3 regions of the Bradyrhizobium sp. A5 genome follow, and region 2 is predicted to be linked to each of the others. Evidence: predicted binding sites of a transcription regulator. Region 2 holds the regulator's gene; each other region holds the start of a gene.

Region 1 (7,161 bases), 620 kb from region 2:
TGTTGCGCAATTTGTGACAAATGGTAGCGGCTGGCCTTGTGGGAGCGAAATCGCACGATTCCTGCGATTAACCACGTCCGCTCGCCGAGATTGCAGGAGAGGGCGACATTCAGCCGCGCGTGGACCGTTGCGGCGAATGTGTTAGTTTCCCACATATCGAGTGGGTTCGGAGCCCCGATTGTGAGCCAAATTTAATGACGGCCCACAGCGGTATCCGAGATAGAATTTGACGAACCGGCGGCATGGCGACCCTCGTGCCGGACCGGACCAACCAATGGGAATTCGACCATGTCGGACCTAGACCGTAACTACGCTTCTCCTTTCGGCAGGGCCGCCGGGCGTGTTGACGCCGCGACGGTCGATGCCGGCCTGCGCGCCTACATGCTGCGCATCTACAATTACATGAGCATTGGCCTGGCCATCACCGGCCTGGCCGCGCTCGGCGTCTACATGGCCGCCGTGACCGACGTTCCGACCCCGGAAGCCGTCCGCGTCGGCAAGCTGTTCCTGACGCCGTTCGGCTACGCGATGTTCGTCAGCCCCCTGAAGTGGCTGTTCATGCTCGCGCCGCTCGCCATGGTGTTCGTGATCTCGGCAGGCATCAACCGCCTGGCCCCGTCGACCGCCCAGATCCTGTTCTGGGTGTTCGCGGCGCTGATGGGCATCTCGCTGTCCTCGATCTTCCTGGTGTTCACGCACACCTCGATCGTTCGGGTGTTCTTCATCACGGCAGCGACCTTCGGCGCGCTCAGCCTCTATGGCTACACCACCAAGCGTGATCTCACCGGGATGGGCTCGTTCCTGTTCATGGGCTTGATCGGCATCATCCTCGCGAGCCTGGTCAACCTGTTCCTGGCGAGCACGATGCTGCAGTTCATCGTCTCGGTGGTCGGCGTGCTGGTGTTCGCGGGCCTCACCGCCTGGGATACCCAGCGGCTGAAGAACGACTACATCTACGGCTACGCTTCGGCCGGCGGCGACATCGCAGAGCGTGCGGCCATCACCGGCGCACTGTCGCTCTACCTGAACTTCATCAACCTGTTCACGCTGCTGCTGCAGCTCCTCGGCCAGCGCGACTAAGCGCCAGCCTGAGAGAACGGACACGAACCCCGGCCGAGAGGCCGGGGTTTTTGTTTGGGCCGGGCGCGGCCACAAGCGACCGTCATTGCGAGGAGCTCTTGCGACGAAGCAATCCAGAGTCCCTCCGCGGACGCATTTCTGGATTGCTTCGCCGCGCTCGCAATGACGGGTGGGGCAGCGTCGTTGCCTCTTCCAGCCGTCGCGGGAAGGCTCTAATCTTGCCCCATGTCCGCACCCGAAATCAGGCCCACGCTCGAGGCCGACCTCCCCGCCATCACCGCCATCTACCAGCAGGCTGTCCGCGAGGGCACCGCGACGTTCGAGCTGGAGCCTCCTGACCTCGCCGAGATGACGCGGCGCTATCGCGCGCTGATCGACGGTGGCTACCCCTATTTCGTCGCCATCCTCGACGGCCGCCTCGCCGGCTACGCCTACGCCGGCGCCTACCGGCCGCGGCCGGCCTATCGCTTCACGGTCGAGAACTCGATCTATCTCGACCCCAGCTTCCACCGCCGCGGCATTGGGGGGCTTCTGCTGGAGCGGCTGATCACCGAATGCGAGGCGCGCGGCTTCCGCCAGATGATCGCGGTGATCGGCGATTCCGCCAATGCCGGCTCGATCGGCGTGCACACCAAAGGCGGCTTCAAGATGATCGGCACGCATCCCAGTGTCGGGCTTAAATTCGGCCGCTGGCTGGACACGGTGATGATGCAGCGCGACCTCGGCGAGGGCGCAAGCACGGTACCGGGGAAGTAGGATTGTCATTCCGATGGCGGCTACACCACCGCCAATTTCCGATCGATCACCAGCAGCACGCGCTCGAGTTCGTGGCCACGGCGCAGGATCAGGCCGGTCGCCGAGATCACGCTGTACATGCCCTGCTTGCGCGCGAGCCGCGGATCCTTCTCGATGCGATAGATCGGCACTTCCGAGGCACGTCGGTAGACCGAGAACACGGCGCGATCCCTCAGGAAGTCGATGGCGTAGTCGCGCCACTCGCCGTCGGCGACCATGCGGCCGTAGAGATTGAGAATACGGTGCAGCTCGAGCCGGTTGAAGGTCACCCGGGTCAGCTGCGTGTTCGCAGCGGCGGGGCGCGCCGCCGCGCGCTGCTCGCTCGGATCGGCATCCTCCGACAGACTCATGGAACGCCTCCTGTCGCATCAACATGATCGCCTCCGCGAAGACCGTCCCCGGAACCGCGGATCATGACAATTGCATGATCGCGCCAACTGTTCCCGGCCGCAAGAGGCTCCTCACTCAACTCATTGAATCGCGTGCGAATCACAGCACACGCAAGAGTGGAACTCTGTCGCGACGAACCGTCACGGGATCGTTAGCAGGAATCATAGTATCGCCGCTTTTCCGCCAAGCGCCCGCCGCCCTGCATTGCGAAAAGAGCTGTGTGCGTTGGCCCGGTCCTTTCGGTTCCGGATTCCTCAGCCCCCAGCCCCCCGGGGTCGAACAGGATCGGGTCTGTACGCACGACAAGGAGGGCCAACGCAAGTTGGTCCTTTTTTGTTTGTGTCGGGATGTTTCGATTTGCAGTCATTCCGGGGCGCGCGTAGCGCGAGCTATGGTGCGCAATTGCGCACCTGAGAATCCATCGATCAACAATGTGAGCTGAGAAATGGATTCCGGGCTCGCGCCAAGAGGCGCGCCCCGGAATGACGAGAGGCTGCTTTTTCTGTGACGATCTTTACGCTTCAGTGCAGCGATGTGTACGCCGCGCCGAGCATCGGCCCCGGCTTCTCGCGGCTGCCGTCCTGGACATAGACCACCGCGCCGTCGACGCCGTCGCGCGTGAGGTTCTCGATCGGCACGGTCCAGCTCTCCGGACGGCCGGTCCAGTCGCCGACCTTCAGCAGGTTGCGCACGACGTTGTGATAGGTGACCTGCTGTCCGCGATTTTCGCCGCGGCTGATCGCGATCGGCACCGACCTGGCGATCGAGCAGATCCAGACTTCGCCATGCGATACCGCCGGCTCATTGCTCGCGGCCACCGAGACGTTGATCTGCTTGCCCGAGAGCGACATCGTCACCGGCACGCTCATCACGCCCGTGCCCTTATCAGTTTTGCCGATCGCATTCTCGATGCCGGCGCGGTCGCTGCCGATGACATGCGTGGAGCCGTTCACAACGACCTGCGGCGTGTAGACCTCACGGTCGCCGCGCATGCGCGAATAGGCGCGCTGCCGCGCCGAGAAGCGGGAATCCGCCAGCGTGTCCTTCCAGCCGAGATAGTCCCAATAATCGATCGGCATGCTCAGTGCGATGACGGAGGGATCGTTGGCGAGGTCGCCGATGATCTTGTCGGCGGGCGGGCAGGACGAGCAGCCCTGCGAGGTAAACAATTCGACAACGGCACGAGGATCGGCGTGCGCGGGACGAATGACGGCGACGATAGCGCAGATGCCGAGTGCTCCCGACCAGAGTGCACCGGACCAGCGCGAAACCAGATTAGAGGCCATCATTGCAGTCATGTCGAACGTCACACCTCGCACGCGTTGCGGAATATCCTATCGCCTGATGGTCACCGTAGTCTTACGGGCATCGCGCATCAAACCGTCCAGGGCGAGGCTTTCCGCCGGGCGGGGCCATCGAAAGCGCGCCGTAACGCACGAAGGCGGCCTTGTGATAGGCCGCCCTCGTTTAACCTTCTACTCACGTCGCAGTGAGCCACCGTTCACAAATTCGCGCTCAGGCCGCGAGCTTGCGCAGCACGTAGTGCAGAATGCCGCCGTTGCGGTAGTAATCGAGCTCGTCCAGCGTATCGATGCGGCAGAGCAGCGAAACGCGCTGCAACGAACCGTCGCCGGAGACGATCTCCGCGGTCAGCTTCTGACGGGGCTTCAGATCGCCGACGAGGCCGCGCAGCGTGACCTTCTCGTCGCCCTTCAGGCCGAGCGACGACCATGAGGTGCCCTCCTCGAAGGTCAGCGGCAGCACGCCCATGCCGACCAGGTTGGAGCGATGGATGCGCTCGAAGCTCTGGCAGATCACGGCGCGCACGCCGAGCAGACGCGTGCCCTTCGCGGCCCAGTCGCGCGAGGAGCCGTTGCCGTATTCGGCGCCGGCGAACACCACCAGCGGCACCTGCTCCTGCTGGTACTTCATCGCGGCGTCGTAGATCGACATCTGTTCGCCGTCGGGCCAGTGCTTGGTGAGACCGCCTTCCGGAATGTTGCCGTCGGCGCCCTTGAGCATGAAGTTCTTGATGCGGATGTTGGCGAAGGTGCCGCGCATCATGACTTCATGGTTGCCGCGCCGCGTGCCGTACTGGTTGAAGTCGGCGGGACGCACCTGGTGCTCGCTGAGATATTTGCCCGCGGGCGAGGTGAGCTTGATCGAACCGGCCGGCGAGATGTGGTCGGTGGTGATCTTGTCGCCGAACATGGCGAGGATGCGGGCCTCGACGATATCGGTGACCGGCTCCGGCTCCTTCTTCATGCCGTCGAAATAGGGCGGGTTCTGCACGTAGGTCGAGCTCATGTTCCAGCGATAGGTCTCGCTCTCGACGGTCTTGATCTTGCGCCAGTTGGTGTCGCCCTTGAACACGTCGGCATACTTCTTCTTGAAGATCGCCGCGGTCACGAACTTCTTCATGAACGCGTTGATCTCCTTGGTCGTCGGCCAGATGTCCTTCAGGTAGACTGGCTTGCCGTCCTTGCCTTCGCCGAGCGGCTCAACGGCGAGGTTCTTGGTGACGCTGCCCGCGAGCGCGTGCGCGACGACCAGCGGCGGCGAAGCGAGATAGTTCGCCTGCACGTCCGGCGAGACGCGGCCTTCGAAGTTGCGGTTACCGGAGAGCACGGCGGCCGCGACGATGCCGTTGTCGTTGATCGACTTCGAGATCTCCTCCGGCAGCGGACCGGAATTGCCGATGCAGGTGGTGCAGCCGAAGCCGACCAGGTTGAAGCCGACCTTGTCGAGATCTTTCTGGAGACCGGAATCGGCGAGATAGGCCGCGACCACCTGGCTGCCCGGCGCAAGCGAGGTCTTCACCCACGGCTTTGCCTTGAGACCCCTCGCGGCTGCGTTCCGGGCCAGGAGGCCGGCGCCGATCAGCACGCTCGGGTTCGAGGTGTTGGTGCAGGAGGTGATCGCGGCGATCACGACGTCGCCATGGCCGAGGTCGAAATTCTTGCCTTCGACGGCAAAGCGCTTGTTCGGCTCTTCGGCCTTCTTGTATTCGGTGTTGAGGGCAAGCGAAAAGCCTTCTGCGACCGACGGCAGCGCGATGCGGCCTTCGGGGCGCTTCGGACCGGCCATCGAGGGCACGACGTCGCCGAGGTCGAGCGTCAGCGTCTCGGTGAACACCGGATCGGCCGACTTGGCGGTGCGGAACAGGCCCTGCGCCTTCGCATAGGCCTGCACCAGCGCGACGCGCGCCGGAGCGCGGCCGGAGGTCTTGAGATAGTCGATTGCGGCAGCGTCGACCGGGAAGAAGCCGCAGGTCGCGCCATATTCGGGCGCCATGTTGGCGATGGTGGCCTTGTCGGCGACGGAGAGATGATCGAGGCCGGGGCCGAAGAACTCGACGAACTTGCCTACTACGCCGAGCTTGCGCAGCATCTGCGTGACCGTGAGAACGAGGTCGGTCGCGGTGACGCCTTCCTTCATCGCGCCCTTGAGCTTGAAGCCGACGACGGTGGGCAGCAGCATCGACAGCGGCTGGCCGAGCATGCAGGCTTCCGCCTCGATGCCGCCGACGCCCCAGCCGAGCACGGCGAGACCGTTGACCATGGTGGTGTGCGAGTCGGTGCCGACCAGCGAGTCGGGATAGGCGACCTCGAAGGTACCGGTCTTCTTGCCGACCGTCATCTTCTCCTTCTTGGTCCAGACCGTCTGGGAGAGATATTCGAGATTGACCTGGTGGCAGATGCCGGTGCCGGGCGGGACGACGGAGAAGTTCGAGAACGCCTTCTGGCCCCACTTCAGGAACTCGTAACGCTCCTGATTCTGCTTGTATTCCTCGGTGACGTTCTTGCCGAACGCCTTGTTGTCGCCGAAGAAGTTCACGATCACGGAGTGGTCGATGACGAGATCGACCGGCACCAGCGGGTTGATCTTCTCGGCATCGCCGCCGAGCTTCTGCATCGCGTTGCGCATCGCGGCGAGGTCGACCACCGCGGGAACACCGGTGAAATCCTGCATCAGCACGCGCGCCGGGCGGAACGCGATCTCATGCTCCAGCGACTTCTTGCGCAGCCACTTCGAGACCGCGACGATATCAGCCTTCTTGACCGTGCGGCCGTCCTCGTTGCGGAGGAGGTTTTCGAGCAGCACCTTCATCGAATAGGGGAGTTTCGAAATTCCCTTCAGACCATTCTTCTCGGCCGTGGGCAGGCTGTAATAGACATAGGTCTTGGCGCCGACCTTGAGAGTCTTTTTGCATTTGAAGCTGTCGAGCGAGGTCATGTAGGAAATCCCAATTGTTAGTTATACCCGGCAAGGGGTATTTTAACACCGTCAGCGAAGCCGGCTGGATCGCTTGCAGGGGCAGGTTGAGTTGCTGCATCAAGTAGTTCCGGGCTTATAGAAGCTTTCTAACCGCGCCGCCACAGCCACAATCGTACCGTAGCAACTCGCGAGCCAAAAATTCCCATGCGCTACCCCAAGATTTCCTGAGGCCTGCTTTGAGCGGATCGGACCAAGGATCGGACCAAGGCAGGATGCAGCTTTCTGGACACGGGGTGGTTTGCGTGCGGGGCGGCCGCGAGGTGTTCGCCGGGCTCGATTTCGCGGCCACGTCCGGCGAGGCCGTGGCGGTGATGGGTCGCAACGGCTCGGGCAAGACCTCGCTGCTGCGGCTGATCGCGGGTCTGCTCGTTCCCGCCGGCGGGACAATCGTGCTGGAGGGGGGCGATGCCGAGCTGACGCTGCCGGAGCAGTGCCACTATCTCGGCCATCGCGACGCCCTGAAGCCGGCGCTGAGCGTGGCGGAAAACCTGTCATTCTGGGCCGATTTCCTCGGCGGCGAGCGCTGCGATGCCGTCGAAAGCCTCGCCACCGTCGGGCTCGACCATGCCACCCACCTGCCGGCCGGCTTCCTGTCCGCCGGCCAGCGCCGACGACTCT
Region 2 (7,161 bases):
GCGCTCCGGCGCCTTGGGCAGGAACTGCATCAGCATGCCGCCGGCGCGCCAGCGATGCTTGCCGCCGTCGTTGGAACGCCACTCCTCGCCGACCGCAAGACGCACGCGCGTCGGGATCTGCTCGGAGCGCAGGAAATATTCGTGGGCGGCATCTTCCAGGCTGCCGCCGTCGAGCGCGACGAGGCCCTGGTAGCGGCTCATGTCGGGGCCTTGATCGATGGTCATGGCGAGATGACCGCGGCCGAGCAGCGTGCCGGAATCCCTGATATCGCCGAGACGCTCAGCATCAAAACGCGCATAAGCGCGCAGGCGATCCGGCGCCTGGTAGTCGACGACCAGGAACGACACCGGCCCGTCGGTCTGGGCCTGCAGGATGAAGCGGCCCTCGAATTTCAGCGCCGAGCCGAGCAGCGTCGTCAGCACGATGGCCTCGCCGAGCAGCTTGCCCACCGCGGCGGGATAATCGTGCTTGGTCAGGATCTCGTCGAGCGCCGGGCCAAGCCGCACCAGCCGCCCGCGCACGTCGAGCGCGTCGACCTCGTAGGGCAGCACCGCATCGTCGATCGGAACCGCCGATGGTGCGCGAACCGGGCCCTCTAGCCCGGTTTTCATGTCAGGGGATTGGGAAACCATGGCGCATTATCTGGGGTCGGAGGGCGGAAATGGAAGGGGTGCGGGGTGGCACAAACTCGGTGTCGTCCCGGGGCGCGCGGAGCGCGAGCCCGGGATCCATAACCACAGGATGACGTGATGGCGCGAGATGACAACTCGGAGTCCTCGCCAAATTACGTCCTGTGGTTATGGATCCCGGATCTGCGCGCCGCTGTGCGGCGCTTGTCCAGTATGACAGCGAAGGGTGGCGCAGCCGCCCGCGCCACAGCCGCTATTTCACCGCGTCGAAGCACCAGGCCAGAATGCCCTTCTGCGCGTGCAGGCGGTTTTCGGCCTCGTCGAACACGACCGATTGCGGACCGTCGATCACGTCGTCCGTGACTTCCTCGCCGCGATGGGCGGGCAGGCAGTGCATGAACAGCGCGTCGGGCTTGGCCAGCGACATCAGCTTCGCGTTGACCTGGTAGGGCTTGAGCACGTTGTGGCGATGTTCGCCTTCCTTGTCGCCCATCGACACCCAGGTGTCGGTGACGACGCAGTCGGCGCCCTTCACGGCGGCTTCCGGATCGGTGCCGAGCGCGATCGGCGCGCCGGTCGCCTTGATGAAATCGCGCATGACTTTCTTCGGCGCGAGCTCCGGCGGGGTTGCGACGTTGAGCTGGAACTTGAAGCGCTCGGCGGCGTGGGCCCACGAGGCCAGCACGTTGTTGTCGTCGCCGGTCCAGGCCACCGTCCGGCCCTCGATCGGGCCGCGATGCTCCTCAAAGGTCATGAGATCGGCCATCACCTGGCAAGGGTGCGAGCGGCGCGTCAGGCCGTTGATGACGGGCACCGTCGCATATTCGGCAAGCTCGAGCAGCGCATCGTGGTTGAGGATGCGGATCATGATGGCGTCGACATAGCGCGACAGCACGCGCGCGGTGTCGGCGATGGTCTCGCCGCGGCCGAGCTGCATCTCGGCACCGGTGAGCATGATGGGCTCGCCGCCGAGCTGGCGCATGGCGACATCGAACGATACCCGGGTGCGGGTCGAGGGACGCTCGAAGATCATCGCCAGGGTCTTGCCTTCGAGCGGCCTGACCGGCTGATGCGCCTTCTGCTTCGCCTTCATGGCGGAGGATGCGGCGAGCATGCTCTTGAGCTCCGCCAGCGGCAACTCGTTGATATCGAGGAAGTGTTTTGGCGACTTGCTCATCAGCTTGCCGCCCGCTTGGTCTTGCTCGACGAGATCGCGGCGCAGGCACGCTCTAACCGCCCGACACTGTCCTCGATTTCGGCTTCGGTGACGATCAAAGGCGGCAGGAAGCGCACGACATTGTCGCCGGCGCCGACCGTGAGCAGTTTTTCGCTCCGCAACGCCGCGACGAGATCGCCGGATGGCACCACGGCCTTGATACCGATCAGGAGGCCCTCGCCGCGCACTTCGCTGACCACGTCGGGATGGCGGTCGATCACGGAGGCGAGCTTCTGCTTGAGCAGCAGCGACATCCGCTGGACGTGGTCGAAGAAGCCGGGCTTGAGCATGACGTCGAGCACGGCATTCGCCGCCGCGATCGCGAGCGGGTTGCCGCCGAAGGTCGAGCCGTGCGAGCCGGGGCCCATGCCGGAAGCTGCGTCCGCGGTCGCCAACACCGCGCCGATCGGGAAGCCGCCGCCGAGCGCTTTCGCCAGCGACATCACGTCAGGTGTGACGCCGGTGCGGCGATGCGCGAACAGATCGCCGGTGCGGCCCATGCCGGTCTGCACCTCGTCGAACGCCAGCAGCAGCCCCTTGTCGTCGCAGAGCTGGCGCAATGCCCGGAGGAAGGCAGGCGTCGCCGAACGCACACCACCCTCGCCCTGGATCGGCTCGATCAGGATGCCGGCGGTCTGCGGACCGATCGCCTTCTTCACGGCCTCGATGTCACCGTGCGGGACCTGGTCGAAACCGTCCATCGGCGGACCGAACCCTTCGAGATATTTCGCGGATCCTGTCGCCGCCAGCGTCGCCAGCGTGCGGCCGTGGAAGGCGCCCTCGAAGGTGATGATGCGGTAGCGCTCCGGATGCCCCTTGGAGAAGTGGTGATGGCGGACCAGCTTGATCACACCCTCCAACGCCTCGGCGCCGGAATTGCAGAAGAACACGAAGTCCGCGAAGCTTTCATTGCACAGGCGTGCGGCGAGCTTCTCGCCGTCCGGGCTCTGGAACAGGTTCGACATGTGCCAGAGCTTGGTCGCCTGCTCCTGCAACGCCTTGACCAGCGCGGGATGGGCATGGCCGAGCGCATTCACCGCCACGCCGGAAGTAAAATCGAGATAGCGCTCGCCATTGGTCGCGATCAGCCAGCAGCCTTCGCCGCGCTCGAAACCGAGGTCGGACCTGGCGAAAACGGGGAGCAAATGCGGCGCTGCGCTGTTAGTCATGACTGTCACTTGAATGTTGCGGACGGTGAGCGTGCATTACGCAACGCACCATTCACCGGCCCGGAAAACGAAACGTGCCGCCTTTTAAGGGCGGCACGCGGGACTATCTTATGCTTGGTGAAACGGGTGTCAATGCCGCCCGGAAAGCCTCGCGAAACGCTGAATCCGTAGTCTTGCGGTGGCGATTTTGCGGGATTTCGCCACGGAACATGTGGAAGCGAGTCGGCGGACTCTTGCGCGTGAGTCACGCCATATTGTAGCGTTTGGCTTGTCAGATACGACATCTCGTGCGGCAGTTCTGATCTCTAAGTCCTCATGTACCGGCGTAAACGTTCGGGCGGCTCTCGGTGCCCGGCGAGCCTTAAGGGATTCTGACGGCACGGGTTTTTCGAGGCTTAGGCATTCGCAGTGCAGCCCCAGGATGGAGGCGCGCGGCGAAGGAAAGGGTGCAATGACGGTTTTGACCTGGTCGGATGATCGCGTCGAGCAACTGAAGAAGCTCTGGGAGGCCGGGTTGTCGGCCAGCCAGATCGCGGCAGAGCTCGGTAATGTCACCCGCAACGCCGTGATCGGCAAGGTGCACAGGCTCGGCCTGTCCGGCCGCGCCAAGAGCCCTTCATCCGCTGCGCCGCGGCCGCGCAAGGCGCGTCCCGCCCAGCACATGATGCGGGTGAGCCGGCCCATCGCGCGCGGCAACACCGCGCTGGCACAGGCCTTCGAGGTCGAGGTCGAGGCCGAACCGGTCACCTACGACAACGTGGTGCCGATGAGCCAGCGGCTGTCGCTGCTGGAGCTCAACGAGGCGACCTGCCACTGGCCGGTCGGCGATCCCTCGAGCCCGGATTTCTTCTTCTGCGGCGGCAAGGCGCTCTCCGGCCTGCCCTATTGCGCCCAGCACTCGCGGGTTGCGTATCAGCCGGCAGCGGATCGCCGGCGCGCGCCGGCGAAGCCGGGTCCGCGCTGAGGTAGCGGAATTCTCTGATCGTCAACGCGGCGGCCGTCACACGATGACGGCTCCAATTCCTCGGTGTCATCCCCGCCTAGTGCGCAATTGCGCGCGGGGCGCGGGTATCCATAACCACAGGGCGCAATTGTTGCGCGCGATGGTCGCTCCGAGTCTTCGCCAAACCACGTCCTGTGGTTATGGATCCCGGGCTCGCGCTGCGCGCACCCGGGGATGACGACGGAAATTGTTGCCGCAGCTCGCTAAGCCAACAGCCGCTAAACCGCCTTACGTCTGCTCGGCCTTCGCAAAGCGATCGTCGAGCGCATAGCCGGCGCCGCGGACGGTGCGGATCGGGTCCTGCTCGCGGCCGAGATTGAGCAGCTTGCGCAGGCGGCCGATATGCACGTCGACGGTGCGTTCGTCGATGTAGATGTCGCGGCCCCAGACGCTGTCGAGCAGTTGCTCGCGCGAGAACACGCGGCCGGGATGCTCCAGGAAGAACTCCAGCAGGCGATATTCGGTCGGGCCGAGGTCGATCGGCCGGCCCGAGCGCGCCACGCGGCGCTTGTCACGATCGAGCTCGATGTCGCCGTAGGCCAGCACGGTGGCGAGCCGCTCCGGGCTGGCGCGGCGCAGCAGGCCCTTCACGCGCGCCAGGAGCTCCGGCACCGAGAACGGCTTGACGATGTAGTCGTCGGCACCGGTCGCAAGGCCCCGCACCCGCTCGCTCTCCTCGCCGCGCGCGGTGAGCATGATGATCGGCAGCTGCTTGGTCTCCGGCCGGGTGCGAAGCCGCCGGCACAATTCGATGCCGGACAGCCCCGGCAGCATCCAGTCGAGCACGATCAGATCGGGAATGTGCTCCTTGAGACGGGTGTCGGCGTCGTCGCCACGCATCACCGTCTCGACGTCATAGCCGTCGCCTTCGAGGTTGTAGCGAAGCAGCTCGGTGAGAGCTTCCTCGTCTTCAACCACCATAATGCGTGCGCCCATCGGGTCGTGGCTCCTCAAGTCGTCAGGTATTCGGGACCGTCGTGGCGAAGGTCGTCATGTCGCCCTTCGGCCGCTTGTCGGTGATCGCCTGACCTTCGATCATGTAGAACACGGTCTCGGCGACGTTGGTGGCGTGATCGCCGATACGCTCGATGTTCTTGGCGCAGAACATCAGATGGATGCAGAACGAGATGTTGCGCGGATCCTCCATCATGTAGGTCAGGAGCTCGCGGAACAGCGAGGTGCAGATGGCGTCGACTTCCTCGTCGCCCTTCCACACCGCCATCGCCGCCGGCAGGTCGTGCGCGGCGTAGGCGTCCAGCACCGACTTGACCTGCTGCTGCACGAGGTCGGTCATGTGCTCGAGGCCGCGGAACAGCTTGAGCGGATGGAAATCCGTCTCCAGCGCCGCGACGCGCTTGCCCATGTTCTTGGCGAGGTCGCCGATGCGCTCGAGATCGGTCGCAACCCGCATGGCGCCGACGATCTCGCGCAGATCGACCGCCATCGGCTGGCGGCGCGCGATGGTGAGAACGGCGCGCTCCTCGATCTTCTTCTGCAGCGCGTCCAGCTCGGCGTCGATGGCGACGACGCGCTGACCGAGCGCGACGTCGCGGCGGATCAGCGCGTCGACGGAATCGACGATCATGCGCTCGGCGATGCCGCCCATTTCCGCGACCAGCCGGGTGAGTTCCTGCAGGTCGGTGTCGAAGGCCTTTGCGGTATGTTCAGTGCCCATGTCCCGTCTCCTCAACCGAACCGGCCGGTGATGTAATCCTGGGTGCGCCGATCGGTCGGCGACGTGAAGATCTTGCTGGTGTCGTCGAACTCGATCAACTCGCCGAGATACATGAAGGCGGTCTTGTCGGAGACGCGCGCAGCCTGCTGCATGTTGTGGGTGACGATCGCGATCGTGTAGTTCTCGGACAGCTCCTGGATCAGCTCCTCGACCTTGGCGGTCGAGATCGGATCGAGCGCCGAGCACGGCTCGTCGAACAGGATCACTTCCGGCCGCACCGCGACGGTGCGGGCGATGCAGAGGCGCTGCTGCTGGCCGCCCGAGAGCGAAAGGCCCGACGCGTTGAGCTTGTCCTTGACCTCGTTCCACAGCGCGCCGCCGCGCAGCGCCTTCTCGACGCGGTCGTCCATCTCGGACTTCGAGATCTTCTCATAGAGACGGATGCCGAAGGCGATGTTCTCGTAGATCGTCATCGGGAACGGCGTCGGCTTCTGGAACACCATGCCGACGCGGGCGCGCAGCAGGTTGAGGTCCAGCCTGGGGTCCAGGATGTTGGTCTGGTCGAGCATGAGCTGGCCGGTGGCGCGCTGGCCCGGATAGAGGTCGTACATCCGGTTGAAGATACGCAGCAGGGTCGACTTGCCGCAGCCCGACGGGCCGATGAACGCCGTGACGCGGTTGGTGCCGAGCGCGAGGTTGATGTTCTTCAGCGCGTGGTGTTCGCCGTAATAAAAGTTCAGGTTGCGCACCGTCACCTTGGCCGGGGCCTCGGGCAGCACCGGCGCCTGGGGCAACCCACCGGCCGCGCTCATCGATACGGAAAGCTCACTCATTTTGCGGTCCTCTCGGCGCCAAGGATGCGCGCACCAATATTCAGGGCAAGAACAGTCAGGGTGATGAGCAGGGCCCCGCTCCACGCCAGCTGCTTCCAGTAGGCGTAGGGGCTCTGCACGAAGTTGTTGATGGTGACCGGCAGGTTCGCCATCGTCTTGGTCAGGTCCAGGCTGAAGAACTGGTTCGACAGCGCGGTGAAGAGCAGCGGCGCGGTCTCGCCGGCGACGCGTGCGGTGGCGAGCAGTACGCCGGTGATGAGGCCGGCGCGGGCCGAGCGATAGGCGATCCGCTTGATCACCAGCGAGCGCGGCAGGCCGAGCGCCGAGGCCGCCTCGCGCAGCGCGTTCGGCACCAGCAGCAGCATGTCCTCGGTCGTACGCAGCACCACCGGGATGACGATGACGGCCAGCGCGAGCGCGCCCGCGATCGCCGAGAAGCCGCGCATCGGCACCACCACCGCGCCGTAGATGAACAGGCCGATGATGATCGAGGGCGCCGAGAGCAGAATGTCGTTGATGAAGCGGATCACCGAGGTCAGGCGATCGTTGCGGCCGTATTCGGCGAGGTAGGTGCCGGCGAACATGCCGAGCGGCGCACCGATGCCGACGCCGATCACGGTCATCATCAGTGAGCC
Region 3 (7,161 bases), 680 kb from region 2:
ATTCGCCAGCACGAACATCTCGACGGCGAGCACGCCGACATAGTCGAGCGCGTTCGCGATCTTGCCGGCGATGCTGCGCGCTTCGTCTGCGAGGGGGGCCGGAATCTGCGCGGGCGCGCGCGAGATTTTCAGAATGTGGTCGCGGTGCTCGTTCTCGGTGACGTCGAAACACTCGACCTGGCCCGAGGCCGAGCGTGCGGCGATCACCGAGATCTCGCGCTCGTACGGGACGAAGGCTTCGAGGATTGCCGATTTGGTGGCGAGGCTGGTCCAGACCTTGGCGATGTCGTCGCCCTCGCGGATGATGGCCTGACCTTTGCCGTCATAGCCGAAGCGGCGGGTTTTCAGCACGGCCGGGAGGCCAATCTTGACGATCGCCTCGCGCAACGAGGAGACCGACGTGACGTCGGCATAGGCGGCGGTGCCGATGCCGAGCCGCGTCACGAAATCCTTTTCGGCGAGCCGGTCCTGGGTGGTCTCGAGGATCTTGCGGTTGGGCAGCACCGGGCGGCGCGCATCCAGCACCATCGCGGCGGCGGACGGCACGTTCTCGAATTCGTAGGTGATGACGTCGACGTCGTTGGCGAACAATTCCAGTGCCTCGACGTCGGCATATTCGGCGCAGGTCGCGTTCAGGACGACGTCGAAGGCAGGGGAGTCCGGATCGGGCGAGAACACCTGGCAGCGCAGGCCGAGCCGCGCCGCGGCCATCGCCAGCATCCGCCCCAATTGTCCGCCGCCGAGGATTCCGATGGTGTCGCCGGGCTTCAGCTTCACCTGCTTGCTGTCCGTCACGCCTTGTCCTCCGGGCGCTCGGCAACCGCCTCGGTCTGCGCCTTTCGCCAGGCGGCAAGACGGTCGGACAGGGCCGGGTCGCACAGCGCCAGCACGGCCGCGGCAAGCAGCGCCGCGTTGATCGCGCCGGCCTTGCCGATGGCGAGGGTGCCGACCGGGATGCCCGCGGGCATCTGCACGATCGAATAGAGCGAATCGATGCCCTTGAGCGTCCTGGATTCGACGGGCACGCCAAGCACCGGCAGTTCCGTCAGTGCCGCCGCCATGCCGGGCAAATGGGCAGCGCCGCCGGCGCCGGCGATGATGACCTTGAAACCTGCCGCCTTGGCGCCCTTGGCGAAGGCGAACAGCCGGTCGGGGGTGCGGTGTGCCGAAACGATGCGGGTCTCGGCGGCAATGCCCAGTGCTGCAAGCGTGTCGGCGGCGTGCCGCATCGTCTCCCAGTCCGACTGGCTTCCCATAATGATGGCGATCGGCGCGGTCATGACGTCAATTGTGCCCGGAAAACAGAAAGATAGGCCAGATTAAAGGTTCCGGCCGGTGGCTCGCAAGGCGGTGGCAAGGAGAAGGGAATGCACTATCCTGTCTTGGTGAATCCCCGCAAGCCTTCATTGAGCAGGATGCCCATGAAGAAACCCACAAGGGCGAGCGCTGCGAAGGCCAAAAAGGGCCGGAAGACCCGCGCCAGCCGATCCAAAGCCGTTCCCGGGCGGTTGGCCAAACCTCCGGCGAAGCGTCCGGCCAAGCAGGCCCGGCGCGGTGCGTCGGCGGCCGCCGACACCAAGGCGACCATCCGCGGCCTGCGGAGCAAACTCAAGGAGGCGCAGCGGCGGGTCACGGAACTGGAAGCCGCGGCCGACACCGATTTCCTGCTGGAGATTCCGAACCGGCGCGGTTTCGAGCGCGAGCTGAGGCGCGCCATCGCCTACATGAAGCGCTATCGCGCCAGCGGCGCTCTGATCGTGCTCGATGTCGATCGGCTGAAGCCGATCAACGATTCCTTCGGTCATGCCGCCGGCGACGAGGTGCTCAAGGCGATCGCGGCGACGCTGACGCAGCAGGTCAGGGCCTCGGATGTGGTCGGCCGGCTTGGCGGCGACGAGTTCGCGCTGCTGCTGTGGAATCTCAGCGAGACCGATGCCAAGGCGAAGGCCGCGATCTTCGAACAGGCGATCGACGATTTGTCGTTCACCTTTCGCGGCCAGCACGTAACCGCGGGCGCGTCCGCCGGTGTTGCGCTGCTGGGCGCGCACTCCGATGCGGGCCGCGCTCTGGAGGAGGCGGATGCCGCCATGTATGTGCGCAAGGCGCACCGGCGGCACGAGCCGCGGATCAGGCTGGTCAGTAGCTGACTTTACAGTGTCGCGAGGTCTTCCGGCACGTTGCCGAATTTGCGCAGCAGCGTGGCGTCGCCGAATTCGCCGGTCATGGGATCGCCGCTGCGGCAGAAAGCGACCGCGCCGATATGGCCCGCACCGCGCGACAAAATCTCGGCGCGCCGCAACGCGGCCGTCGAGCTCTGGCATTCCTCGGCTGCGCCCGCAACAGGCGATCCGTCGGCATCGATCAGGAAAGGCAATGCAACGTAGTAGGTCACATCTGACATGGCGTTGCTCCGGGCATCAAAGCTAGGCGGCGCTGCTCCGCATCTTGCTGCGCGAGGTCTCCGGAATGCAGCCGGCTGAAATCGCCGCCCGCAATTCCTCAAGCTCGGCTTCCAGATATTCGTTGGCCATGATCAGCGCCTTGATGGTGCTGCGCAGATTGCCGTCGCACATCGCGATCGCCTGATCGCAGGCCTGTTCATAATGGCTGTTGTCGAGAAGGGCGGTGGCCGGCATCTGCGTTGTCCTCGCGAGTTTTCCTCGGACGCTTCCTGGGGCGCTGATCTGTCTAAATGTTCCTATTTTGTTCTTTTGGAGTCAAGCGGATTCCGGGTGCGGCGAGCTGCCGCGCAAATCGCCTGTGGATCAGGCGATGATGTCCGGCGTGATCTGGTCTTCGATGAACTGGATACGGTCGCGCAACAACAGCTTGCGCTTCTTCAACCGCTGTAACCGCAATAGGTCGGGGGCAGGCGATTGATGCAGTGCATCGATCGCCGCATCGAGATCTCGGTGTTCCTGCTGCAACCGGGTGAGCTCGGCTTCGAGCTCACGCTCGTCTTCATTGGTCATGTCTGCGGTGGCCGAAAACCCGATGGCGTGAGATTAAGGCTGTGGATGCCCTGTGAAAATTATCGTCCTTGCGCGCCGTGATCGCAAGCGATCTCGGGCCGTCGCTCACCGATCTCTCGCAAGATAGTTCAACGATTCGCTGCGGCGCTACGCAAGCACATTGATATCATGAATTTTTCCTGCACGGTTCCTTACTCACGCTTCGTTACATATGAATTTTCAAAAATGACACTGCGACGACGGATACCCATCGACAGAACGAATCGGTGATGTACACTTCCTCGTCCGGATCGAATCCAAGGTTCACCCCTACCGAGGAGGTTTCGAATGACAATTCAGGCACATCTGGTTGAATTGGAACGGAAGCACAAAACTCTCGAACACGAATTGCACGAAGCTCTCGTGCACCTTTCAACAGACGACCTGCAAATTGTTGAGTTGAAGCGCCGGAAGTTGATGGTCAAGGACCAGATCGAGCGTCTGAGGCACACCGGCGACACGCTCCACTAGTGACCCCCCCGTAACAGCGTAGAGTTTGATCGTGCCCTTTCAGGCAGGGGTGAGAGCCATTGCGCTCATCCCTGCTGCAGGGCGCGTATGCGGCGCGACCGCGACGATGTTTGCGCGGCGCCTAGATTTGCGCGAGCTCGGCGACGTGATCCGCGATCGCGAGCGACGACGTCAGTCCCGGCGATTCGATTCCGAACAGGTTGACCAGGCCTTCGACGCCATGATCGCGCGGGCCCTGCATCAGGAAATCCTGCGTGGCCACCGCCGGCGGCACGATCTTCGGGCGAATGCCTGAATAGCTCGGCATCAGTGCGCCATCGGGCAGCGTTGGCCAGTATTTTCGGATCGCCGGATAGAACCGCTCGGCGCGTGATGGATCGACCTCGTAATCAATCGTCTCGATCCACTCGACGTCGGGGCCGAAACGCGCCTGTCCCGCCATGTCCAGCGTCAGATGCACGCCGAGTCCGCCGGGCTCGGGCACCGGATAGATCAGGCGCGAGAACGGCGCCTTGGCGTTGCAGCTGAAGTAGTTTCCCTTGGCGAGATAGGCCGGCGGAATCCGGTCGATCGGCATGCCATCGATGTGGCGCGCCACGTTCGTTGCCGAGAGCCCGGCGGCATTGACGAGCAGGTCGCATTGCAGCGTCATCGGTGCTTCGCCGCCCGCCTCGACCTCGATGACGCCGCCAGCCGCTTTGGCGCGGATCAGCGGGGTGTGAAACGCGAAGGCGGCGCCGGCGGCCTCGGCTTCGCCGCGCAGCGAGAGCATGTAGGCATGGCTGTCGATGATGCCGGTCGACGGCGAGAGCAGCGCTGCGTCGCAGGCGAGTGCCGGCTCCAGCGCGCGTGCAGCTTCGCCCGCGAGCAGTTGCATGTCGAGCACCCCATTGGCCTCGGCATGCGCCTTGATCGATTGCAGCTTCTCGGTCTCTCTCGGGTTGGTCGCGACGATCAGCTTGCCGCAATTCCTGTGCGGGATGCCGCGCTCGCCGCAGTAGCGGTACAGCGCGTGCTTGCCGTTGACGCACATGCGCGCCATCCAGCTTCCGGCGCGGTAGTAGATGCCGGCATGAATCACCTCGCTGTTGCGCGAGGAGGTGATGGTGCCGATGGCCTCGGCTTGCTCGAGCACGATCACCTCGCGCCCGGCCTGGGCGAGCTTTCGAGCCACCGCGAGCCCGACCACGCCGGCTCCGATGACGACGCAGTCGACCCTATCCATGGTTGTGCAGAAGGCTCGCTGGAGGGGCCGGTCGTATCTGGGTGCCGGGCAAACGGGCCGCGCGGCCATTTTCCATTAAGGAAGCATTTATCATGTCAGGGCAATTGCCGTATTTCGCGTCACATTTTTCTGTTGCACGTACAGGCGTTTACCCGATCCAAACCGGCGAGGCCAGACAATCCGACGTTGAAATCGCGGGTGGCTGATGGCTGAGAAGAACTGGCACGTGGGCGGCACGCTACTGATTGCTGTGCAGGCCGTCGTGTGCCTGGTCGGCGCGGTCGCGCCTGCGCGTGCCTTTGCGCTGTCGGACAGTTTGGCCGCGCCCAGCTATTTCGACAAGCTCGATCCGAACGTGATCTGGGAAGCCCTGATCGGCGGCATCGTCGTCTGCGCGTTCCTCGTTGCAATCGCGCTGTGGATCCATTCCTCGCTGCGCCGGACCAAGCGGTCGCAACTGCGCCGCAACGCGTTCATCTCCTCGGCCATGAACAGTCTCAACCAGGGCGTGGTGATGACGGATGCGCAGCGGCGCATCATCTTCTGCAACGACCGTTATCTCGAGATCTACGGCCTGTCGCGCTCGGACCTCTGGACCGGCATGAACGGCTACGACATCCTCGAGTTGCGGCGCAAGCGCGGCGTTCTCGGCGTCTCCAATGACGATTTCTACGAGAAGGCGGCGAGTCCCAACGGCCTGATCACCGAACTGCCGGACGGGCGGTCCATCCTGGTGAAATATTTCGTGCTGCCGAACGGCGGCTCGGTGGCCACGCATCTTGACGTCAGCGAGCAGCGCATTCTGTCGCGGCAGCTCGCCTCCACCAAGCAGTTCCTGGAAACGGTGCTCGACAACGTGCCGGCCTGCGTGGCCGCCAAGAGCATCGAGGACGGCCGTTACATCTTCGCCAACAGCGCCTACGAGCGGTTCTGGGGCTTTTCGCGAGACCAGGTCGTCGGCAAGAACGCGCGCGAGCTGTTCGGGCCCAAATCGGCGGCGAGCATCGAGGCGACCGACCAGGCCGCGCTCCTGGCGTCCGACGGGCAATATCGCAACGAATTCGAGGTGGAGCGCGGCGCGACCCGGCGTATGGTGGCCTCGATCCGGATCGTGGTCCGTAACGAGAGCAACAAGCCCGAATTCCTGCTGCTGGTGTTCGAGGACATCACCGACCGCCGCTCGCTGTCGCAGGAGCTGGAGAGCACGAAGAAGTTCCTGGAACTCGTGGTCGACAACATCCCGGTGGCGCTGATCGTGGAGCAGGTCAAGGACGGCCGCTATCTGCTCGCCAACCGCAGCGCGGAGACGATCCTCAACCGCAGGCGCGAGGAGGCGACCGGCCTGACCGCCTCCGATATCTTCAATGCCAAGGAAGCCAAGCTGATCATCGCGCGCGACGAAGCCGCGATCAAGAAGCGCGGGATGATCTCCGAGGAGCACCCGATCTCGACCAAGGCCGGGCTGCGCCTGTTCCTCACTCGCCGCGCCACCGTGCTCGACGATGCCGGCGAGCCGCAATATCTGATCAAGACCCATGAGGACGTCACCGACCGCCGGCAGACCGAGTCGCGCATGGCGCACATGGCCTATCACGACGGCCTCACCGACCTGCCGAACCGCGCGGCCTTCCTGCAGGCGTTGAACCAGATGATCGAGGCTTGCGAGGGCACCGGCGAGGAATTCGCGGTCCTCTCGATCGACCTCGACGGCCTCAAGGAGGTCAACGACGTGTTCGGCCATGCGCTCGGCGACAAGCTGCTGATCGAGGTCGCCCAGCGTCTCCAGGACGTCGCGCGCGGCGGCCTGGTGGCGCGCCTGTCCGGCGACGAGTTCGGGCTCATCATCGACGGCAAGCAGCCCGAAGCGGGCCTCGCGCTGGCGCGGCATGTCGGCGAGGCCGTCACCCAGGAATTCCAGATCGACGGCCGGGCGGTTCGCGCCGGCGTTACCACCGGCATGTCGATCTTCCCGCACAATGGCGCCGACGGCGCCTCGCTGCTCGCCAATGCCGGTGCGGCACTGTTCCGCGCCAAGCAGAAGTCGCGCGGCACGATCAGCCTCTACCAGCCGGAGATGGACCAGCAGATCCGCGACCGCCGCGTGCTGCATCAGGACCTGTCGAACGCGATCAAGAACGGCGAGCTCTCGCTGGCCTTCCAGCCGCAGGGCATCGCGCGCCACAGTGTCGCCGAGAGCGACATCATCGGCTTCGAGGCGCTGGCGCGCTGGCAGCATCCGGTGCGTGGCCAGGTCTCACCGGCCGACTTCATCCCGATCGCCGAGGAGAGCGGCCTGATCGTCGAGATGGGCGAGTGGATCCTGCGCCAAGCCTGCCGCGAGGCGGCGTCCTGGCCGAAGCCGCTTCAGGTCGCGGTCAATCTGTCGCCGGCTCAGTTCATGCACGGAGACGTGGTCGGGCTGGTGCATTCGATCCTGCTCGAGACCGAGCTTTC

What was found. The regulator PhoB, encoded in region 2, activates phosphate uptake and scavenging genes when phosphate is short. The targets are predictions, from matches to a motif close to TGTCATNNANCTGTCAT.
Region 1: a site for PhoB is predicted at 2,289-2,305, ahead of WHZ77_RS32655 (DUF2794 domain-containing protein). Genes of this name have one in related genera too.
Region 3: a site for PhoB is predicted at 3,198-3,214, ahead of WHZ77_RS05270 (YdcH family protein). Genes of this name have one in related genera too.

Annotation. Positions count from the first base shown of each region.
Region 1 is NZ_CP148990.1:6,906,256-6,913,416, forward strand. It holds gene WHZ77_RS32640 (ABC transporter permease) at 1-17, shown strand, start outside; gene WHZ77_RS32645 (Bax inhibitor-1/YccA family protein) at 289-1,080, shown strand; gene WHZ77_RS32650 (GNAT family N-acetyltransferase) at 1,306-1,836, shown strand; gene WHZ77_RS32655 (DUF2794 domain-containing protein) at 1,857-2,225, opposite strand; gene WHZ77_RS32660 (DUF1223 domain-containing protein) at 2,787-3,563, opposite strand; gene acnA (aconitate hydratase AcnA) at 3,781-6,501, opposite strand; gene ccmA (heme ABC exporter ATP-binding protein CcmA) at 6,756-7,161, shown strand, end outside.
Region 2 is NZ_CP148990.1:449,782-456,942, reverse strand. It holds gene WHZ77_RS02055 (Hsp33 family molecular chaperone) at 1-633, opposite strand, end outside; gene argF (ornithine carbamoyltransferase) at 884-1,807, opposite strand; gene WHZ77_RS02045 (aspartate aminotransferase family protein) at 1,807-3,015, opposite strand; gene WHZ77_RS02040 (GcrA family cell cycle regulator) at 3,467-3,979, shown strand; gene phoB (phosphate regulon transcriptional regulator PhoB) at 4,247-4,954, opposite strand; gene phoU (phosphate signaling complex protein PhoU) at 4,977-5,693, opposite strand; gene pstB (phosphate ABC transporter ATP-binding protein PstB) at 5,705-6,526, opposite strand; gene pstA (phosphate ABC transporter permease PstA) at 6,523-7,161, opposite strand, start outside.
Region 3 is NZ_CP148990.1:1,125,720-1,132,880, forward strand. It holds gene WHZ77_RS05240 (5-(carboxyamino)imidazole ribonucleotide synthase) at 1-795, opposite strand, end outside; gene purE (5-(carboxyamino)imidazole ribonucleotide mutase) at 792-1,280, opposite strand; gene WHZ77_RS05250 (GGDEF domain-containing protein) at 1,422-2,147, shown strand; gene WHZ77_RS05255 (hypothetical protein) at 2,150-2,401, opposite strand; gene WHZ77_RS05260 (hypothetical protein) at 2,424-2,636, opposite strand; gene WHZ77_RS05265 (YdcH family protein) at 2,766-2,972, opposite strand; gene WHZ77_RS05270 (YdcH family protein) at 3,300-3,482, shown strand; gene WHZ77_RS05275 (NAD(P)/FAD-dependent oxidoreductase) at 3,604-4,707, opposite strand; gene WHZ77_RS05280 (EAL domain-containing protein) at 4,913-7,161, shown strand, end outside.